One region of the Undibacterium sp. GW821-FHT11B02 genome, then DNA from elsewhere that is predicted to be linked to it. Evidence: riboswitches for the same ligand, from Rfam matches in the RefSeq annotation. Region 1 holds a riboswitch; the other holds the start of a gene.

The links. A riboswitch is a leader RNA that binds a small molecule or an ion and turns the genes downstream of it on or off. The one in region 1 is predicted to bind thiamine pyrophosphate.
Region 2: linked by a shared signal. The riboswitch ahead of AC1RVX_RS24395 (TonB-dependent siderophore receptor) and the one ahead of thiC (phosphomethylpyrimidine synthase ThiC) in region 1 are both predicted to bind thiamine pyrophosphate.

The regions. Positions count from the first base shown of each region.
Region 1 is NZ_JBXASD010000005.1:4,488-13,954, forward strand. Features, by position in the region: gene AC1RVX_RS11230 (DUF2147 domain-containing protein) at 1-6, opposite strand, end outside; gene AC1RVX_RS11235 (valine--tRNA ligase) at 174-2,999, opposite strand; gene AC1RVX_RS11240 (GGDEF domain-containing protein) at 3,441-5,444, shown strand; TPP riboswitch at 5,510-5,619, shown strand; gene thiC (phosphomethylpyrimidine synthase ThiC) at 5,696-7,609, shown strand; gene thiS (sulfur carrier protein ThiS) at 7,612-7,812, shown strand; gene AC1RVX_RS11255 (thiazole synthase) at 8,018-8,809, shown strand; gene thiD (bifunctional hydroxymethylpyrimidine kinase/phosphomethylpyrimidine kinase) at 8,820-9,467, shown strand, end outside.
Region 2 is NZ_JBXASD010000013.1:106,684-116,150, reverse strand. Features, by position in the region: gene AC1RVX_RS24440 (RDD family protein) at 1-319, shown strand, start outside; gene AC1RVX_RS24435 (TetR/AcrR family transcriptional regulator) at 382-1,053, shown strand; gene AC1RVX_RS24430 (LOG family protein) at 1,050-1,631, shown strand; gene AC1RVX_RS24425 (DUF3460 family protein) at 1,764-1,973, shown strand; gene AC1RVX_RS24420 (segregation and condensation protein A) at 2,008-2,865, shown strand; gene panC (pantoate--beta-alanine ligase) at 2,923-3,762, shown strand; gene AC1RVX_RS24410 (cobalamin-binding protein) at 3,762-4,679, shown strand; gene rarD (EamA family transporter RarD) at 4,763-5,671, shown strand; gene AC1RVX_RS24400 (hypothetical protein) at 5,717-6,241, opposite strand; TPP riboswitch at 6,436-6,535, shown strand; gene AC1RVX_RS24395 (TonB-dependent siderophore receptor) at 6,603-8,723, shown strand; gene AC1RVX_RS24390 (hypothetical protein) at 8,879-9,388, shown strand; gene AC1RVX_RS24385 (Ppx/GppA phosphatase family protein) at 9,466-9,467, opposite strand, start outside.

The DNA.
Region 1 (9,467 bases):
CAGCATTGGCAAACCAGCTAAAGCAATGAATGCGGATAATACGAATGGAACTGTTTTTTTCATGCTGTCTCCAAAAGAAAAAACGTAGATCTCTGATTTATATGATTTTATTGTACGTGGCAAAGTTTTAACCACGTACAATATTTTTAGAGTCTCTACTTTAACTAAAGGTATTACACAGGTGGCAATTTGCCAAGTTGTTCACGCAGTTTTTGCAGTGTGGCAGAGAAATTCGCTACCCGTTCTTTCTCTTGTGCTATCACTTGTGCAGGCGCTCTGGCAACAAAACCTTCATTACCCAGTTTGGCTTCGGCCTTGGCGATTTCGCCTTCCAGACGGGCGACTTCCTTACTGATACGGGCACGTTCTGCTGCAACATCGATTTCTACCTTCAGCATCAGCTTCGATTCGCCGACGATGGATACCGGTGCCGGTGAATCTGGCAGCGCATCCACAACGGCTACTTCAGACAGTTTCGCCAGCGCTTGCAGGTAGGGGGCAAAAGATTGCAGGCGCGCTTTGTCATCGGCATTGGCAGCTTGCAACAGCAGTGGCACGCGCAGGGCAGGGGACAATTGCATTTCACCACGTAAATTGCGGCAAGCGTCAGTCATGGCTTTTAGTGCCTGCATCCAGGCTTCGGCTGCGGTGTCGACATTCTCTGCCACAAACAATGGATAAGGCTGAACCATGATGCTGTCGCCAGCCGGGTTCAAGATCTTGCCAGCCAGTGGTGCAACGGTTTGCCACAGGGCTTCGGTGACGAAAGGAATAATGGGATGAGCCAGACGCAAGATTGCTTCAAGTACGCGCAGCAAAGTGCGACGGGTGGCACGTTGTTGTGCTTCATTGCCCTGTTGCACCTGTACCTTGGCAACTTCCAGATACCAGTCGCAATATTCATCCCAGACAAATTTGTAGATGGCCGAAGCAATATTGTCGAAGCGGTAGTCGGCAAAGCCCTTTTCTATCTCTGCTTCTGCGCGTTGCAAGCTTGAGATGATCCATTTGTCAGCCTGTGAATAGTCGAGGTCTGCTGCACCAACATCTGCACCAAAGCCGCAATCCTTGCCTTCGGTATTCATCAGTACAAAGCGGGTTGCGTTCCACAATTTATTGCAGAAGTTGCGATAGCCTTCACAACGGCCCAGATCGAAATTGATATTACGGCCCAGCGATGCGTAGCTGGCCATGGTGAAGCGCAGTGCATCAGTACCATAGGCGGGGATGCCATCGGAAAATTCCTTGCGTGTGGCTTTTTCTATGCTGGCCGCTTGCTTGGGATTCATCAAGCCAACAGTGCGTTTGGCGACCAGGTCATCAACACTGATCCCATCAATCAGGTCAATCGGGTCCAGGGTATTGCCCTTGGATTTGGACATTTTCTGTCCGCTGGAATCACGTACCAGACCATGTACATACACGGTATTGAACGGGACCTTGCCAGTGAAGTGCGTAGTCATCATGACCATGCGCGCTACCCAGAAGAAAATGATGTCAAAACCAGTGACCAGTACCGAGGATGGCAGGAACTGTTTGATATCTGGTGTTTCTTCTGGCCAGCCCATGGTAGAGAATGGTACCAGCGCAGATGAGAACCAGGTATCGAGCACGTCATCATCACGCTTCAATGCGCCAGTGTAACCAGCGGCAGCAGCCTTGGCTTTGGCGCCAGCTTCGTCATGGGCAACGAAGATTTCGCCATTGTCACCATACCATGCCGGGATTTGATGCCCCCACCACAATTGGCGTGAAATGCACCAGTCCTGGATGTTGTTCAGCCACTGGTTGTAGGTTGTGGTCCAGTTTTCAGGGATGAATTTGATTTCACCATCAGCGACTTTTTCCAACGCCACTTCAGCAATGGATTTTCCAGGGAAATGTGTGCCTTCTGGTGCCGGCTTGCTCATGGCCATGAACCATTGATCTGTCAGCATGGGTTCGATGACTACATTGGTACGGTCGCCACGTGGCACCATCAGTTTGTGTGGTTTTACCGATTCCAGCAGACCTTGCGCATCCAGGTCAGCAACGATTTGTTTGCGGGCGACGAAACGGTCCATGCCCTGATACACAGCAGGGGCGTTTTCATTGATCTTTGCATCCAATGTCAAGACGCTGATTTGCGCCAGATGATGACGTTGACCGACGGCATAATCGTTGAAGTCATGGGCAGGCGTGATCTTCACGCAGCCGGTACCAAATTCTTTGTCAACATAGCTATCTGCAATTACCGGGATTTCGCGGTCTGTCAGTGGCAACTTGAGCATTTTGCCAACCAGATGGACATAGCGTTCGTCCGTAGGGTCAACCGCAACAGCAACGTCACCCAACAGAGTTTCAGGACGGGTAGTTGCTACCGTCAATTGGCCGGAGCCGTCAGCAAACGGATAATGGATATGCCACATTGAGCCATCTTCTTCTTCCGACACGACTTCCAGATCAGACACTGCCGTACCCAATACCGGGTCCCAGTTGACCAGGCGTTTGCCACGATAGATCAGGCCTTGTTCTACCAGTTTGACAAATACATCGGTCACAACTTTGGAACGCTCGGCATCCATGGTGAAATATTCACGATCCCAATCGGCTGATGCACCCATGCGACGCATCTGGCCGGTGATGGTGGAGCCGGATTTTTCTTTCCATTCCCAGACTTTTTCCAGGAATTTTTCGCGGCCCAGATCGTGGCGCGAAATTTTTTGCGCATCAAGTTGTCGTTCTACTACGATTTGTGTGGCTATACCGGCATGGTCCGTGCCTGGTACCCAGGCTGTATTGTGACCACGCATGCGGTAATAACGGGTCAGGCCATCCATGATGGTCTGGTTGAAGGCATGGCCCATGTGCAGGGTGCCTGTGACATTCGGTGGGGGCAATTGTATGCAGAACGAAGGTTTGCCTTCATCCATGGTGGCGGCAAAATATCCACGTTTTTCCCACTCGCCACGCCAGGATTGTTCGATTTCTGCGGGCTCAAAAGACTTGGCTAATTCCATAATATGATCTGCGGTGATTGCTAAACCTTTGATTATAAATGAGCCGGGTGCAGAAGTCGGGTTTTACTGCAAGTAAAATTATTTAAATAATAATTTTTTCGTGTCATACAAATGAAGCGACAGGCTTGTGTCACGCATAGTGAAATCTGTTGCTATCTTTCTTTTGTGTAATAGATTGTGTCATTGACTTTAAACTGCATATCAAAAACAGCTGGAAAGACGTATCCTTGTTGCCTGCTTCAGGTCTGTTTGACTGTTTTGTCAATTTTTCTTGTTTAAGTTACATACTTCATATCCATGAGGGCATGCATGTTCCAGCTCCGACACCAAAATCAGTGCTTGAAATGGTGCGTATGCTTAGCGAGTTTGCTGCTGGTTTTTCTGACCTGTCCCCACTTGGTCAGAGCCGACAACACTTCCGATTTTGCAGCGATCGAAGCAATGCATGATCTGGCAGACAAAGACAATACCGCTGCACTCAGACAGCTGCAGGCATATAATGCAAAAATTGGTGCCAATGCTGATTACGGTTTGCGTGCTGAATTGTTGAAAACCCTGATTACCATTCTGTACGACGCTGGCAAGAATAAAGAAGCAAACGCCACCAATGCCGAGTTGATGCAGTTGGCACGTGCGCATAATGATAGCGACATGATTGCCCTGGCCTTGATCGGGGAAGCGCTTCAATTGCTGGATCAGGGTAAATTTGCACTTGCCCTGGTCAAGCTGGGTGATACGCAGCAGTCCTTACGTGACAGTACCAATGCAGAAGTACTGATGCGTCTGAATATCGCATTTGGCACGGTGCATCTGGCAATAGGTAATTTTGACAAGTCGCTGGCTTATTGCCTGGAAGCCTTGCGGTTGACTGACCAGATACCACGGCGTCGTGCCCAAGCCAGGCTATACCGCATGGAAGCCATTTCCCGCCTTTATCTGAACATGCATAATGCAGAAAAAGCATTGGAAACGACGACCGAAGCATTGGCGATAACACCGAAAATTGATTCCCCTAAAACTATTTCATCCCTGATGATGGCGCGTGGCCTGGCATTAACAGATCTTGGCAGGCACGCCGAAGCGCTGGATGCTTACAACACTGTCTTGCAGATTGCCACAGACGACGGCATGCCCGTTGTTGCGGCGACTGCTCTGGGTAATATTTCAGACTATTATTTACGCGTCCACCAATACGATCAGGCTGAGCAAGCAGCCAGAACAGCGCTGAAAAAAGCCCAGGAGATTGATGATCCCTTTGCCGTGGCGATGGCCAAGGCCAATATAGGATTTGGACTGGCCGGTCAAAGAAAATTTGCGCAAGGCATCACGTATATCAATGAATCCAAAAAGTTTTTCATGGAGACCGGTTCCAAGTCGGATATGGAAAGCTTGTTGAGTGAAATAGGAACGATGTACGAAACCGCAGGCATGCATAAAGAGGCATTGGCAACAGTGCGTGAGCAACAAAAACTCAGTGATGAATTGTTTCGTTCAGACCGCGCGCGTGCAGTGGCGACATTGCAGGAACAGTTCAATGCACAACAGAGACAAAAACAGATTGAATTATTGGGCCGTGAAAATCAGCTTAAAGATGCGGACATTAAAAATCGCCAGTTGCAGCAAATAATTTTATTGCTGGCTGCGGTAGTGACAGTCATGATAGGCGTAGTGATTTTTTTCCTCTATCAACGGGTACGTAAAACTAATGAAAAATTAATAGAAGTTAATCAGCAACTGGAATTTCACGCAGTGCGTGATCCTCTGACGGGTTTGTACAATCGCCGTTCTTTCGTTGATCTGATGAAGGCCAGGGTAGTCTTGCCGGAAGGGGAGCGCCGTGAGGATAGTCTGGAAAATCCAGACTGTCTGATCTTGATGGATATCGATCATTTTAAAAACATCAATGACAATTATGGTCATGCGGCTGGCGACGCAGTGCTGATGGAAGTAGCGCAACGTTTGCGCAATACTGTACGTGATACAGATATGGTGTTGCGCTGGGGTGGTGAAGAGTTTTTAATTTATTCACCGCGTTCCAATCCGGCGCAACTGAAGAGCCTGGTAGACCGCATCCTGCGCGGTATAGGTGAACATAGAGTGGAAGTGGGTGGCGTCAAGATTGCCGTTACCCTGACGGCCGGTTTTATCAGTCTGCCGTTTTCAGGCATTCCAGAAACAGTGTGCAATTGGGAAAAAGCCTTGCAAATTGCCGACATGGCCCTGTATCTGGGCAAGGTAAATGGACGTAATCGCGCCTATGGCGTCAGCAAATTATTGATTGCCTATGAAGAAGCATTGCCAGTGCTGGATCATGATTTATCGGCAGCAATCAAGGCAGGCATGGTGGAATTGACCGAGGTACATGGACCAGTGCAAGTGCTCGCCGGCAATGTTGTCGGATATGTAGCGGAAACGGAGGCTACACTAGCCGATGAAGATAAATAAGCACTTCGTATAGAAAAAAGTCGTATAATCTGACGTCGTCGCGGCTTTGTTTTTAAGGCCCGAAGAAAAAATGCTAGGGGTCCTGCCATCACACTATGAATAGTGATGTCGGGTGAGAAATACCCTCGAACCTGATCTGGATAATGCCAGCGAAGGGAAGCTGCCGAAGACTTCTTGCCACCCTCAGCGTGTGCATCCCGACTTTGGAAACTCCTTTGCTGGCTCCATGCCAACAAAGCAAAGGAGCCAAAATGAACGCCAACCCGCAATTCCTGTCCGCTACTGCCACGGTAGACGAGGCAGCCATACAGCCACTGCCAAATTCCCGCAAAACCTATATACAGGGCAGCCGCCCTGATATCCGTGTACCGATGCGTGAAATCAGCCAGTCAGATACCCCAGCCATGTTCGGCTCGGAAAAAAATCCGCCTATCTATGTGTATGACACTTCCGGCCCGTACACCGATCCCGCAGTAAAAATCGATATTCGCTCTGGCCTGGCATCCGTACGCGGTGCATGGATAGCCGAGCGTAATGACACCGAAGAACTGGCTGGTCCGACATCCGAATATGGCATCGCCCGCCTGCATGACCCAAAGCTGGCCGAATTGCGTTTCAACCTCAAACGCTTGCCGCGTCGTGCGCTGACGGGCAAAAATGTCTCACAAATGCATTACGCGCGTCAGGGCATCATCACGCCAGAAATGGAATTTGTCGCCATCCGCGAAAACCTGCGCAGGAAAGAGTATCTGGAAAACCTGAAAGCCTCCGGTCCCATGGGCAACAAGCTGGCAGAAGTCATGGGACGCCAGCATCCGGGTCAATCTTTTGGTGCGGCGATACCGGAAGAAATCACGTCAGAATTCGTGCGTTCAGAAATCGCCCGTGGTCGCGCCATTATCCCTGCCAATATCAATCACCCGGAAATCGAGCCGATGATCATAGGCCGTAATTTCCTGGTCAAGATCAATGCCAATATTGGTAACTCTGCCGTGACTTCTTCCATTGGCGAAGAAGTCGAGAAAATGACCTGGGCGATACGCTGGGGTGGCGACAATGTGATGGATTTGTCGACCGGCAAACACATACACGAAACCCGCGAATGGATCATCCGCAATTCACCGGTACCTATCGGTACTGTGCCTATCTATCAGGCGCTGGAAAAAGTGAATGGCAAGGCAGAAGACCTGACCTGGGAAATCTTCCGCGACACACTCATTGAACAAGCAGAGCAAGGTGTCGATTATTTCACCATCCACGCCGGGGTACGTCTGCAATATGTACCGATGACAGCCAAGCGCCTCACAGGTATCGTGTCACGCGGCGGTTCCATCATGGCGAAATGGTGCCTGGCACATCATAAGGAAAGCTTCCTGTACGAGCATTTCGAAGATATCTGCGAAATCATGAAGGCATATGACGTGTCCTTCAGTCTGGGCGATGGCTTGCGCCCGGGTTCTATCTATGACGCCAATGATGAAGCGCAGTTAGGTGAATTGAAAACCCTGGGTGAGTTGACCCAGATCGCCTGGAAGCACGATGTACAAGTCATGATAGAAGGCCCCGGTCACGTGCCCATGCATTTGATCAAAGAAAACATGGACCTGCAACTTGAGCAATGCCATGAAGCACCTTTCTATACGCTGGGCCCATTGACTACCGACATCGCCCCTGGTTATGACCACATTACGTCCGGCATAGGTGCCGCACAAATCGGCTGGTATGGCACTGCCATGCTGTGCTATGTAACACCAAAAGAACATCTGGGTTTACCTAACAAGGTGGATGTCAAGGATGGCATCATTACCTACAAGATCGCTGCCCATGCAGCCGACTTGGCAAAAGGCCATCCGGGCGCGCAGATACGTGACAATGCCTTGTCCAAGGCACGCTTTGAATTCCGCTGGGAAGACCAGTTCAACATCGGCCTTGACCCTGACAAAGCGCGCGAATTCCATGATGAAACCCTGCCCAAGGATTCTGCCAAAGTTGCCCATTTCTGTTCCATGTGTGGCCCGCATTTCTGCTCGATGAAGATCACGCAGGAAGTGCGCGACTATGCCAATGCACAAGGTATCAGTGAGATCCAGGCGCTGAAGCAGGGTATGGAAGTCAAGGCTGTTGAATTCATCAAATCCGGCGCGGAAATCTACAAGAAGCAATAGCCATGATGGATATACAGCTCAATGGAGAAAAACGCCAACTGGTGAGCGCGCTGCTGGCAGATTTGATTGCAGAATTAAATCTGTCGCAGCAGGCGATTGCGGTCGCGGTTAACCGGCAGATTATTCCGAAGTCGCAGTGGGCACAATATCGGTTGCAAGTGGACGACAAGGTTGACGTTGTGCGCGCTATTGGTGGCGGTTGATTGTAGGTTGGGCTTCGTTTTTTGTAGGTTGGGCTACGCATTATCAGCCCAACGCTGTGCATGAAATATTGTATTTGTTCATTATGCGCCGAGCGTTGGGCTGGTAAACCGCAGCCCAACCTACAAGGCTGACGAAGCGTAGCCTGACGAGGCCCAACCCAACCTACGATGTATTGCTTGCATCTCACAAATTTGAAAGAATTTTATGAACGCAGAAAACAAGCCAGGCTTAACCATAGCTGGCAAAACCTACCGCTCGCGCCTGCTGGTTGGCAGCGGTAAATACAAAGATCTTGAACAAACCCGGCTGGCAACAGAAGCCAGCGGTGCTGAGATCATCACGGTGGCGATACGTCGTGTCAACATAGGACAAGACCCGAACGCACCTAGCTTGCTGGATGTGGTACCGCCCAGCAAATACACCATACTGCCCAACTCTGCCGGTTGCTATAACGCAGAAGATGCGGTCTATACCTTGCAATTGGGACGTGAATTGTTAGGCGGGCACAAGCTGTGCAAGCTGGAAGTGTTAGGCGATGAGAAAACCCTGTTTCCGAATATGCCGGAAACCCTGAAGGCCGCCAGGACATTGGTACAAGATGGTTTTGATGTCATGGTGTATTGCAGCGATGACCCGATACAGGCGCGCATGCTGGAAGACATAGGTTGCGTTGCCGTCATGCCGCTGGCGTCATTGATAGGTTCAGGCATGGGTATATTGAATCCCTGGAATCTGTCGCTGATCATCGATCAGGCCAAGGTGCCGGTGCTGGTCGATGCAGGTGTCGGTACCGCATCTGATGCTGCCATAGCGATGGAACTGGGTTGCGATGGGGTGTTGATGAATACGGCGATTGCCGGTGCCAAAGACCCGGTACGCATGGCACGTGCCATGGGGCTAGCGGTGGAAGCAGGGCGCGAGGCTTTTCTGGCTGGGCGTATGCCACGCAAGTTTGCGGCTTCACCATCATCCCCTATGGCTGGCCGTATTGTTTGATGGTCGTTTGATGAAAATCTCAACACGTCCCTGTGTGCTGGTGTTTGCCGGGCATGACCCCAGCGGTGGTGCTGGTATTCAGGCTGATATTGAGGCGATAGCCGCGCAGGGCGCACATGCCTTGCCGGTGATTACCGCATTGACGGTGCAAGACAATGACCACGCCTATGCCGTACATGCCGTTGACGTACAGATCATCTTGCAGCAGGCTATGACTCTGGCAGCCAAAATACCGTTTAAGGTAATCAAGCTGGGCATCGTCGCACACAAAAAAAATGCGACGGCGATTGCGAGTTTCATTCAAAAGATGAAGCAGCAATATCCGGATCTGCAAGTTATCGTCGACCCTGTCTTGGGTAGCGGTCACGGTGACAGTTTGTCACTGGATGATGCGGTAGAAGCGATTGAGCCACTATTGAAAGTCGCGACATTAATCACCCCAAATCTGCCCGAGCTAAAGCGTTTGTCACCTCAGGCAGGTGATCTTCAGGCACAGGTGCAAAACCTGATGGAATACGCGCATGCCGATGTCTTGCTGAAAGGTGGTCATGCGACAGAAGCACAGGTGAAAAATATCTGGTTCCAGCATGGGCAATGGCAGACTGCACAAGAATGGCAATGGCCGCGCCTGCCAGGTGAATTCCACGGTAGCGGCTGC
Region 2 (9,467 bases), on a different contig from region 1:
GAGCCGCAGCGGTCAGACGCTTGCTATGCAGACCTGGCGCATCAAGGCAGTAGATCTGGATGGTGGCAAGTTGCCTGTGGTGAAAGCTATCGTGCGTTATTGCCTGGCATGGATGTGGTTTTTGCCCGCCATGGCATTGAATTATCAGCTTGGCCTGAAAGAATGGCCGATGGTATTGGTCGTCACCGCTGGCATCATTGGCTGGGCCATGACAGTCCGCCTGGACAAACATGGACAGTTTCTGCACGACAAACTTGCCAAGACGCGATTGATTCACATTCCTGCTGAAAATGAACTCAAACCGAGTTCTGAAACCTGATCTGCTTTTGATGTTGGCTTTTCAATGTTATTCTTATGAAATAGTTTATCGAGAAGAATGACATGCAACACAAAGCTCCTCGTCGCACCAGGGAACGCATACTGGAATTATCCCTGCGCCTTTTCAATGAATTCGGTGAGCCAAACATCACCACAACCGTGATTGCGGAGGAAATGAATATTTCCCCCGGCAATCTGTATTACCATTTCCGCAACAAAGATGATATCGTCAATTCCATCTTTACCCAGTTTGAAATGGAAATCAACAAAAAACTGGCCTTTCCTGAAGGCCGCAAGGCCAATATCCAGGATATCTGGACCTATCTGCACCTGACATTTGAACTGGTCTGGCGTTATCGCTTTTTTTACCGTGACCTCAATGACCTGCTGTCCAGAAATCGCAAGCTGGAACTGAATTTCAAGCAAATCCTCACACACAAGATCAAGGTAGCAACCGAGCTATGCAATGGCCTGCGCGCCGATGGCGAGTTTGAAGCCAGCGATATCGATATCGACGCCCTGGCAACTAATATGGTGGTAGTAGCCACCTACTGGCTTTCGTATGAATATGTACGCAATCCTCGCAAATATACCGAATTACAGACCATGTCTGACTCGCTGGCGCGTGGCTGCTATCAGGTGATCGTGCTGATCAGCCCCTATTTGCGTGGCGAAACTAAAAATGTCTTTGAAAAACTTTCGCAAGATTACCTCCGAAAGATAAATCCAGCATGAAAGCAGTCTGCGTTTATTGCGGTTCTTCACCCGGCATCACGGCTGACTATGCAGCCGGTGCCAGGCAACTGGCGGCACAACTGGTCAGCCAGCAATTGCGCCTGGTCTATGGCGGCGGCAATGTGGGCCTCATGGGCATTATTGCTGATGAAGTATTGCGCCTGGGCGGACAAGTCACCGGCGTCATCCCCAAGGCATTGATGGACAAGGAAGTTGGTCATACCAGCCTGACTGAACTGCACATCGTCAGTAATATGCATGAACGCAAGGCCATGATGGCAGACTTGTCGGATGCCTTTATTGCCATGCCCGGTGGCATAGGCACGTTTGAAGAACTGTTTGAAGTCCTGACCTGGTCACAACTGGGCTTTCATGAAAAACCGATTGGCTTATACAATATTAATAATTTCTACCAGAAGCTGCATGACTTCTTGCTGCATACCGTAGAACAAGGTTTCTTGCGGGCGGCACATCTGGACCTGTTACATATCGACAATGACGCCACCAGTCTCTTGCAAAAATTTGCCCAATACCGCCCTGTCCATGTCAAAAAATGGCTGGATGTCAAAGACCTGTGACATCCATTGCATGATTTGAAACCTCGTCTGGGGCATCATCTGAAGACTTACTTCACAGGCAAAAGCCGTTTCCCGGTCAAAACCGGAGTAAAATGCGACTTTTCCCCGACCTTTTAGTGTTTATTTCAAATTATGAAATTCTCCAAGCAATTCCCGCTGTACGAATCCGAAGCAACCAACTTCATCAAAGACCTGAAAAAGGCCAATCCTGCTTTGGAACAAAGCCAGCGCGATGGCCGTGCCCTGCTGTGGGACAAGACACCGGTTGATCTCGATACCCAAAAGCGTCAACTCGAATCCCGCGTCAATCAACAAGCTTACGTTTATCAAAACAAGGGCTAACACCGCCCACACCCGTCTGTAGACAGAGAAGCTTGTGACAACCACCAATGTGTTACCGCCAACCGAATTGCCACTGGTTGGTGCCGTTGACAGCACACCTGATGTTGTTGATGGGCTAGCCTTTGCCAAATTATATGGCGAGCCACTGTTCAAGCTTCCTACTGATCTTTACATCCCGCCCGACGCGCTGGAAATTTTTCTGGAAGCATTTGAAGGGCCACTGGATTTGCTGCTTTACCTGATACGCAAGCAAAACTTCAACATCCTCGATATTCCAATGGCGCAAGTCACCTTGCAATATCTGCAGTATGTTGATCAGATACGCAAACACAATCTGGAACTGGCTGCAGAATACCTGCTGATGGCTGCCATGCTGATTGAAATCAAATCACGCATGCTGCTGCCATCGAATAAAAGTGCTGACAGCGATGAAGCGGACGATCCACGTGCCGAACTGGTACGCCGCCTGCTTGAATATGAGCAAATGAAACTGGCGGCCTATGACCTGAATGCTGTGCCACAGCTGGGACGCGATTTCTTGCATGCCCAGGTTTTCATTGAACAAAATACCGTCCTGCACTGGCCCCATGTAGAGATTGCCGATTTGCAGTCTGCCTGGGCCGATGTACTGAAACGGGCAACGCTGGTGGCACATCATAAAATCAGCCGGGAAGAGTTATCGGTCCGCGAACACATGACTGGCATTTTACGTAAATTGCAGTCGGCCAAATTTGTAGAATTCTCTGATCTGTTTGACCCCAGCCGGGGTGCGCCTGTGCTGGTCGTCAATTTTGTCGCCCTGCTTGAACTGGCCAAGGAAACGCTGATAGAAATCACGCAGGCCGAAGCCTTTGCGCCGATTTATGTGCGCCTGGCCTATTCACCAGCCTGATTTGTGCGTCATCCATTTGCACTAACACCAACCTATTCATTAACATAGAACTGCATCATGAAAATCATTTCCTCGATTGAAGAATTGCGCGACCAGCTAAGCGGACAATTGCGTACTGCATTTGTGCCGACGATGGGCAATCTGCATGAGGGGCACTTATCCCTGATGCGGCTGGCAAAAAAACACGGCGATCCAGTTGTTGCATCGATTTTTGTCAATCGCCTGCAGTTTGGCCCTAACGAAGACTTTGACAAATATCCGCGTACTTTCCAGGCCGATGTAGAAAAGCTGGAAAAAGAAGGCGTCTATGTCTTGTTTGCACCGACAGAAAAAGACCTGTACCCAGAACCACAAGAATACCGCGTGCGTCCGCCAGATGATCTGGGCAATATCCTCGAAGGCGAATTCCGTCCCGGTTTTTTTACTGGCGTCACCACGGTCGTACTGAAACTGTTTTCATGCGTGCAGCCACGTGTTGCGGTGTTTGGTAAAAAAGATTATCAACAGTTGATGATAGTCCGTAACATGAGCAAACAATTCGCACTGCCGACTGAAATCATCGCGGCAGAAACTTACCGGGCAGACGATGGTCTGGCGCTGTCCTCCCGCAATATGTATCTGTCAGCAGCAGAACGTGCTGAAGCACCAGCACTGTACCAGACCCTGAATGAAGTCGCCGCTGAAGTGCGTGCCGGGCATCTGGATATGTTCGAACTTGAGCGTGAAGCCATGGCCAGACTGGCGGCACGTCACTGGAAACCGGATTATATTTCCATCCGCAAACGCGCCGATCTGCAACCGCCGTCTGCCGGTGACATTGCCCAGCAAGCACCGTTGGTAGTCGTCGCTGCGGCCAAACTGGGCGGTACCCGCCTGATCGACAATCTGGAAATTTGATGCGCGTTCTGCAAGCCGTAACACCTGCGCTGAAACGCTTGTACGCCGCAGGTACGCTGGCGCTGCTTGCTGGTGTTTTTGCTACAGATATGGCACAAGCTGCCATCACCGTACTTGATGATGCACAACGCCAGGTTACCGTAGCCAAACCGGCGCAACGCATCGTCAGTCTGGCGCCACACATTACCGAATTATTGTTTGAAGCCGGTGCGGCCAAACAAATTGTTGCCGTCACTGACTACAGCGATTATCCGGAAGCCGCAAAAAAACTGCCTTCAATAGGAAATATCTTTGCCCTGGACCTGGAACGCCTGCTGGCCCTGAAACCCGATCTGGTCATCATCTGGGGGACCGGCAATGCCAGGATACTCGCCAACAAATTACGCAGTAATAACATCACCGTTTTTGAAAGCGAACCCCATGATTTTGAAATGGTGGCGACCTCAATAGAGCGGCTGGCAACACTGGCAGGCACAGATGCGGTAGGTAGAGCTGCTGCGCAACAATTCCGCCTGCGTCTGGATAATTTGCGTAAGACCTACGCCTTGCCAGCATCAGCAACCCCGGTCAGTGTGTTTTACCAGATGGCGCGCAGGCCGCTGATGACACTCAATGATCATCATATGGTGTCAGACGCAATACGCCTGTGCGGCGGCAGAAATGTATTTGGCAAATTGAAGGAACTCAGTTCCACCATTACTACTGAAGCAGTGTTGGCGACCAACCCCGACATGATGCTGACCAGCGGTGACAATGTGGAAGCTTTGGCCGACTGGCGACAATTCCCCATTCTGACTGCAGTTAAAAAAAATAACTTCTATGCCGTCAACGGTGATTGGCTCAATCGTGCCGGACCACGCATACTCGACGGTACCGAAGCACTGTGCAAGCACATACAAACAGCCAAATCAAAATGACTGTGAAAAGCAAGCAATCCGCTTTAAGGCGATAATAGCTGTCTCGCCTGTTCTGCCGGGCTTTCTTATTTTGATTGGCATCAATGCGTAAAGGTATCTTGTTTGCAGGCTCCGCGTATCTTCTCTGGGGCCTTTTCCCTATCTATTTCAAAGCCCTGCATGAAGTACCTGCACTGGAGATTTTACTCAATCGCATGGTGTGGTCACTGCTATTCCTGTTTGGTGTACTGACCTGGCGCAAGCAATGGTCATGGATCAGTGAAGCTGCACGACAACCCAAACTGATAGGTGGTTTTGCCATCAGCGCTCTGCTGCTGTCAGCCAACTGGTTTGTGTATATCTGGGCAGTCAATCATGGTCATATCATCGACGCCAGTCTTGGTTATTTTATTACCCCGTTGGTCAACATTCTCATCGGCTCAGTATGGCTGCGTGAACGCCTGCGCCCAATGCAATGGTTGGCAGTTGCACTGGCAGCCTGTGGCGTGGCCTGGCTGACATGGCAGGCTGGCCATTTGCCGTTGATAGGCTTGATCCTGGCGACCACCTTTGGTACCTATGGCCTGTTGCGCAAAACCTCGGCGCTGGGTGCACTGGAAGGTCTGTCGCTGGAAACTGCCCTGCTGTTCCCCTTCGCCTTTGGCTACCTGATCTGGATGGGCATGCATGGCCAGAATACCTTCGTCAGCAGCAACATCGATATCAAAATACTGATCATGATCAGTGGCCCCATCACCGCCATTCCGCTGCTGTTGTTTGCCGCCGGTGCAAGACGCATTCCCATGACCACACTGGGTTTGTTGCAGTACATGTCACCATTGGTTCAGTTACTGCTTGGTGTATGGCTGTATCACGAACCTTTTGACTCGAACAAACTGGCTGGCTTTATTGCTATCTGGGCTGCTCTGGTAGTGTATTCTTGCGAAGGACTTTGGCGTAATTTCAGATCATATGAAAGCCCTGGAAAACCAGCTGTTCAAAGTCGAAATTGAGATCAAACAGCGTCTACAAACCCTGCACTCATGCAGGGTTAGTGTTTATCTTGTTGTGCTTAATTTGATGCGTAAGGGAAATTGCATTTTGCACGGTGTCCCCTTGCACAGACCAGGCTTATATCGTTCCTGTATCAATGCCGTCGCAACCAGGTTTGTCATCCTTTCATCCGGCGATTTCATCACACCAACAGCATTTGGTGTCCCATCTGCATTGACTTCGACAAAGACAGACAAATCCCCTTGCAGATGAAGTACATCCTGGGCATTCGAAATCGCACTGAGAATTGCTTTGGTGCCTTTTAATGGATAAGGTGGTTCATCCGCTTCATCCAGATGTTCATACAATGAACGAACAATGGATTTTTGCTCGCTAGTCAACTCAGCATAAGATTTATTGGCAGGTACTTTCATACCAGTCACAGCATTTTGACGGATACGCGAGCCAGTTGAGTCATTCTCGCGTTTAAGCGTATATTCCGGCGCAGATGCACCTTCTTGAGCAAAGACTGACGTAACGCCGAACAGGCAAAAAATTAAACCCAAGCGCTGAAAATTGGATGTAAACATATTGAGATTGAGATGTTGAAGTGTGTATAAATGGTTATTTGAACAGACATTATTTGCCGATTATACATGCACGTTATACATGTATGTATTTCAACAATTAATTGGGAAAATAGTATTTTTTTAATTAACATCAAGATTCCACTGCACACCAGATCACTGTTCAAGTCCTGCTGCCCGCTTTCATGTTAAAGTACCGGCTTCGCTAGGGGTCCTGGAAACAAACGTTTCCGGGTGAGAGAGTCCCTTCTACCTGATCTGGATAATGCCAGCGAAGGGAAGCGCAAAGTCCCGTCTGTCCGTTTCTTTGTTTGCTCCCGCGCTGTCATCCGCAACGCATTAAATAGCAAATAAAGAGCAAACCATGTCTGATACACCATTTCGCCCTGCCCTGCTGGCTTTTTCCATTGCACAGGCATTTGCCTTATTGCCGCAGGCATATGCCCAAACCGCAGATAAATCTCTGCCTGAAGTCGTGGTAACAGGCAACAAGACTTCCGAAGTGAAAGCAGAGCGCAGCAAGGCATCCGGCTTTATCGAAACAGCCTTGGTCGATACCCCTTTCTCGGTAAATGTCATGACCAGCAGCCAGATGCAGGATTTGCGCGTGCGCCAGACCACCGATGCAATGAAATTCGATGCCAGCGTGAATGATGCCTACAACGCCATCGGCTATGCCGAACAATTCTCGATACGTGGCTTTGCCCTCGATAATTCATCCAGCTACCGCAAGGATGGTTTCGCCATTCCTGGTGATGCCTCTATCCCGCTGGAAAACAAGGAGCGTATAGAAATACTTAAAGGCATCGCCGGTTTCCAGGCTGGTTTTGCTACACCGGGCGGTATCATCAACTATGTGACCAAACGTCCGACCAGTGCACCGCTGCGCTCGGTCAACCTGGAAATCAGTGAACGTGGCACGCTGTATGGCGCAGCAGATATCAGCGACTATTCCAGCGACCGCCAGTTTGGTTTCCGCATCAATGCTGCAGGTGAGCGCTTGCGTTCTTATGTCAAAGGTGCAGATGGTGAACGCCAATTCGTGTCCGCTGCATTTGACTGGCATATCACACCGCAGGCGTTGTTGCAGATCGATGCTGATTATCAGCATAAATCGCAGTTGTCGGTTCCTGGTTTTCAATTATTCAATGGCACGGATTTGCCACGCGGTGTGCCAGCAGACCTGATGCTGAATGCACAGCCCTGGGCCAAACCTGTGGATACACGCAACAGCAATCTGGGTTTGCGTTTTGAATACCAGATCAACAAAGACTGGCAAGCCAGCCTGTCTGCCAACAAACATGAATTCAAACGTGACGATTACACAGCCTTCCCTTATGGTTGTGGTGCAGCGAATCTCTACCCTGGTTATTGCGCAAATGGCGATTATGATGTGTATGACTACCAAAGCGTTAATGAATCAAAATCAATGCGCGGCAGCCAGGCGCTGCTGAACGGCAAATTGACGACTGGCTCTGTACGTCATGAACTCGCCATCGGTCTCAGCAATTCACAACGTAAAGATTATTTTGGTGACTACGTGTATGACTATGTGGGTAGCAGCAATTTATTCCACCCTGTGACGGTTCCTTCGTCTACCAATAAGACCGGCCCGGTTTTGCTGCGCCGTACTGACAAGGAATGGTCTGCCTTTGTACAAGACATCATCAGCCTGCAAGATAATCTGAAACTGCACTTAGGGTTGCGTCAACTGCATATCTCGCGCAGCCAATTCGATAACCCTGGCTATGATCAAAACAAATTGCTATCCAGCGCTGCTGTCGTGTTCAAACCGGCACAGCAATGGTCGCTCTACGCCAGTTTTGCAGAAGGGTTGGAACATGGTGGTATCGCCCCATTTGGCACCAGCAATGAAAACAAGATGCTGGACCCTGCCAAATCAACCCAGTTTGAAATCGGTGCCAAAGCTGACCTGCAACGCGACCTGAGCATTTCTGCCGCTGTATTCCGCATTAAAAAACCACTGGAATACATCAATAGCAGCAATACTTACGTCAGCAATGGTGAAGCACTGCATACCGGCCTGGAACTGTCAGTACAGGGCAAGCTGGCTCCGCAATGGAACATTGGTGCCAGCATGACCGCGCTGGACGCCAAGCAGCAAGACACTGGTATCGCGGAACTGGATGGCAAACGCGTCATGAACGTGCCAAAATTAAAGTCTTCTGTCTATGTTGATTATGCCGTTGCCGACATCCGTGGCCTGAATCTGAACGCAACCTGGCAGTATGCAGGCAACAAGGTATTCAGCCCGGATAACAGCGTCACAGTACCTGGTTACCACGTCATCAACCTCGGCGCACGCTACGCCACACAAATAGCCGGTACGGCAACTACGTTGCGCTTCAATATCGACAATGCTCTGAACAAATTCTACTGGCGTGATGTGACGCAATCACTGGGTGGTTATTTATTCCCTGGTGCGCCACGTACATACAAAGTGTCAGCGCAATTCGATTTCTGATACGGTTTACGCCGTTCAAAACCCGATGCCAGATAAATCTGGCATCGGGTTTTTTATTACCTTTGGTACTGATATTCAATACTTCGCAAGCAATGCGTGGCGTCACACGCAGACTATGTCATCCTGAACCTGGCATTTAACCAAAAGGACCAGGCATGATGAATACGTTCAAGTATATTTTTGCTATCGCAAGCTCCCTGCTAGTCAATCTTGCGAGTGCGGAAGAAGTTTTAAAATGCCACGCCAGTTTTCCCGATTTTGGCAATGGCAACAGTCAATTTGAAATACAAATTGACAAATTGACTGATGGAACACTGGTCGGGAAAATCGATGGCAAGGCAGTCAATCAAGACATCAGGATGAAAGTGTATCCTGTATCCAGCGATCTTGATTATGACACCGATCCGAATTCAGCTGCCTATCGCAAACTCAATGAGGCGGAAGTATCACTTATCCATATCCACAAACTGCAACACGACCCGCATTTGGGGAAACTGGCTATCGTTTCATTTCCGTTAAAAGCAGTCAGCAAGATCCACTTTTATGACATGCTGGGCGCGAAACCAAACAAGTTTGGCGGCACGGTATTATTTGAAGCCTATGATAAATCCGGAAAATTACTGGGACGTGTATTCAGGTCATTGATGGTGGCTGATTGCATTTGATTGAATTTGATAACATTGCATCCTTGCCCAAATAAAATTACAGGGCAAGGAATTGCCAATATGGCTGACGAAAAAATTT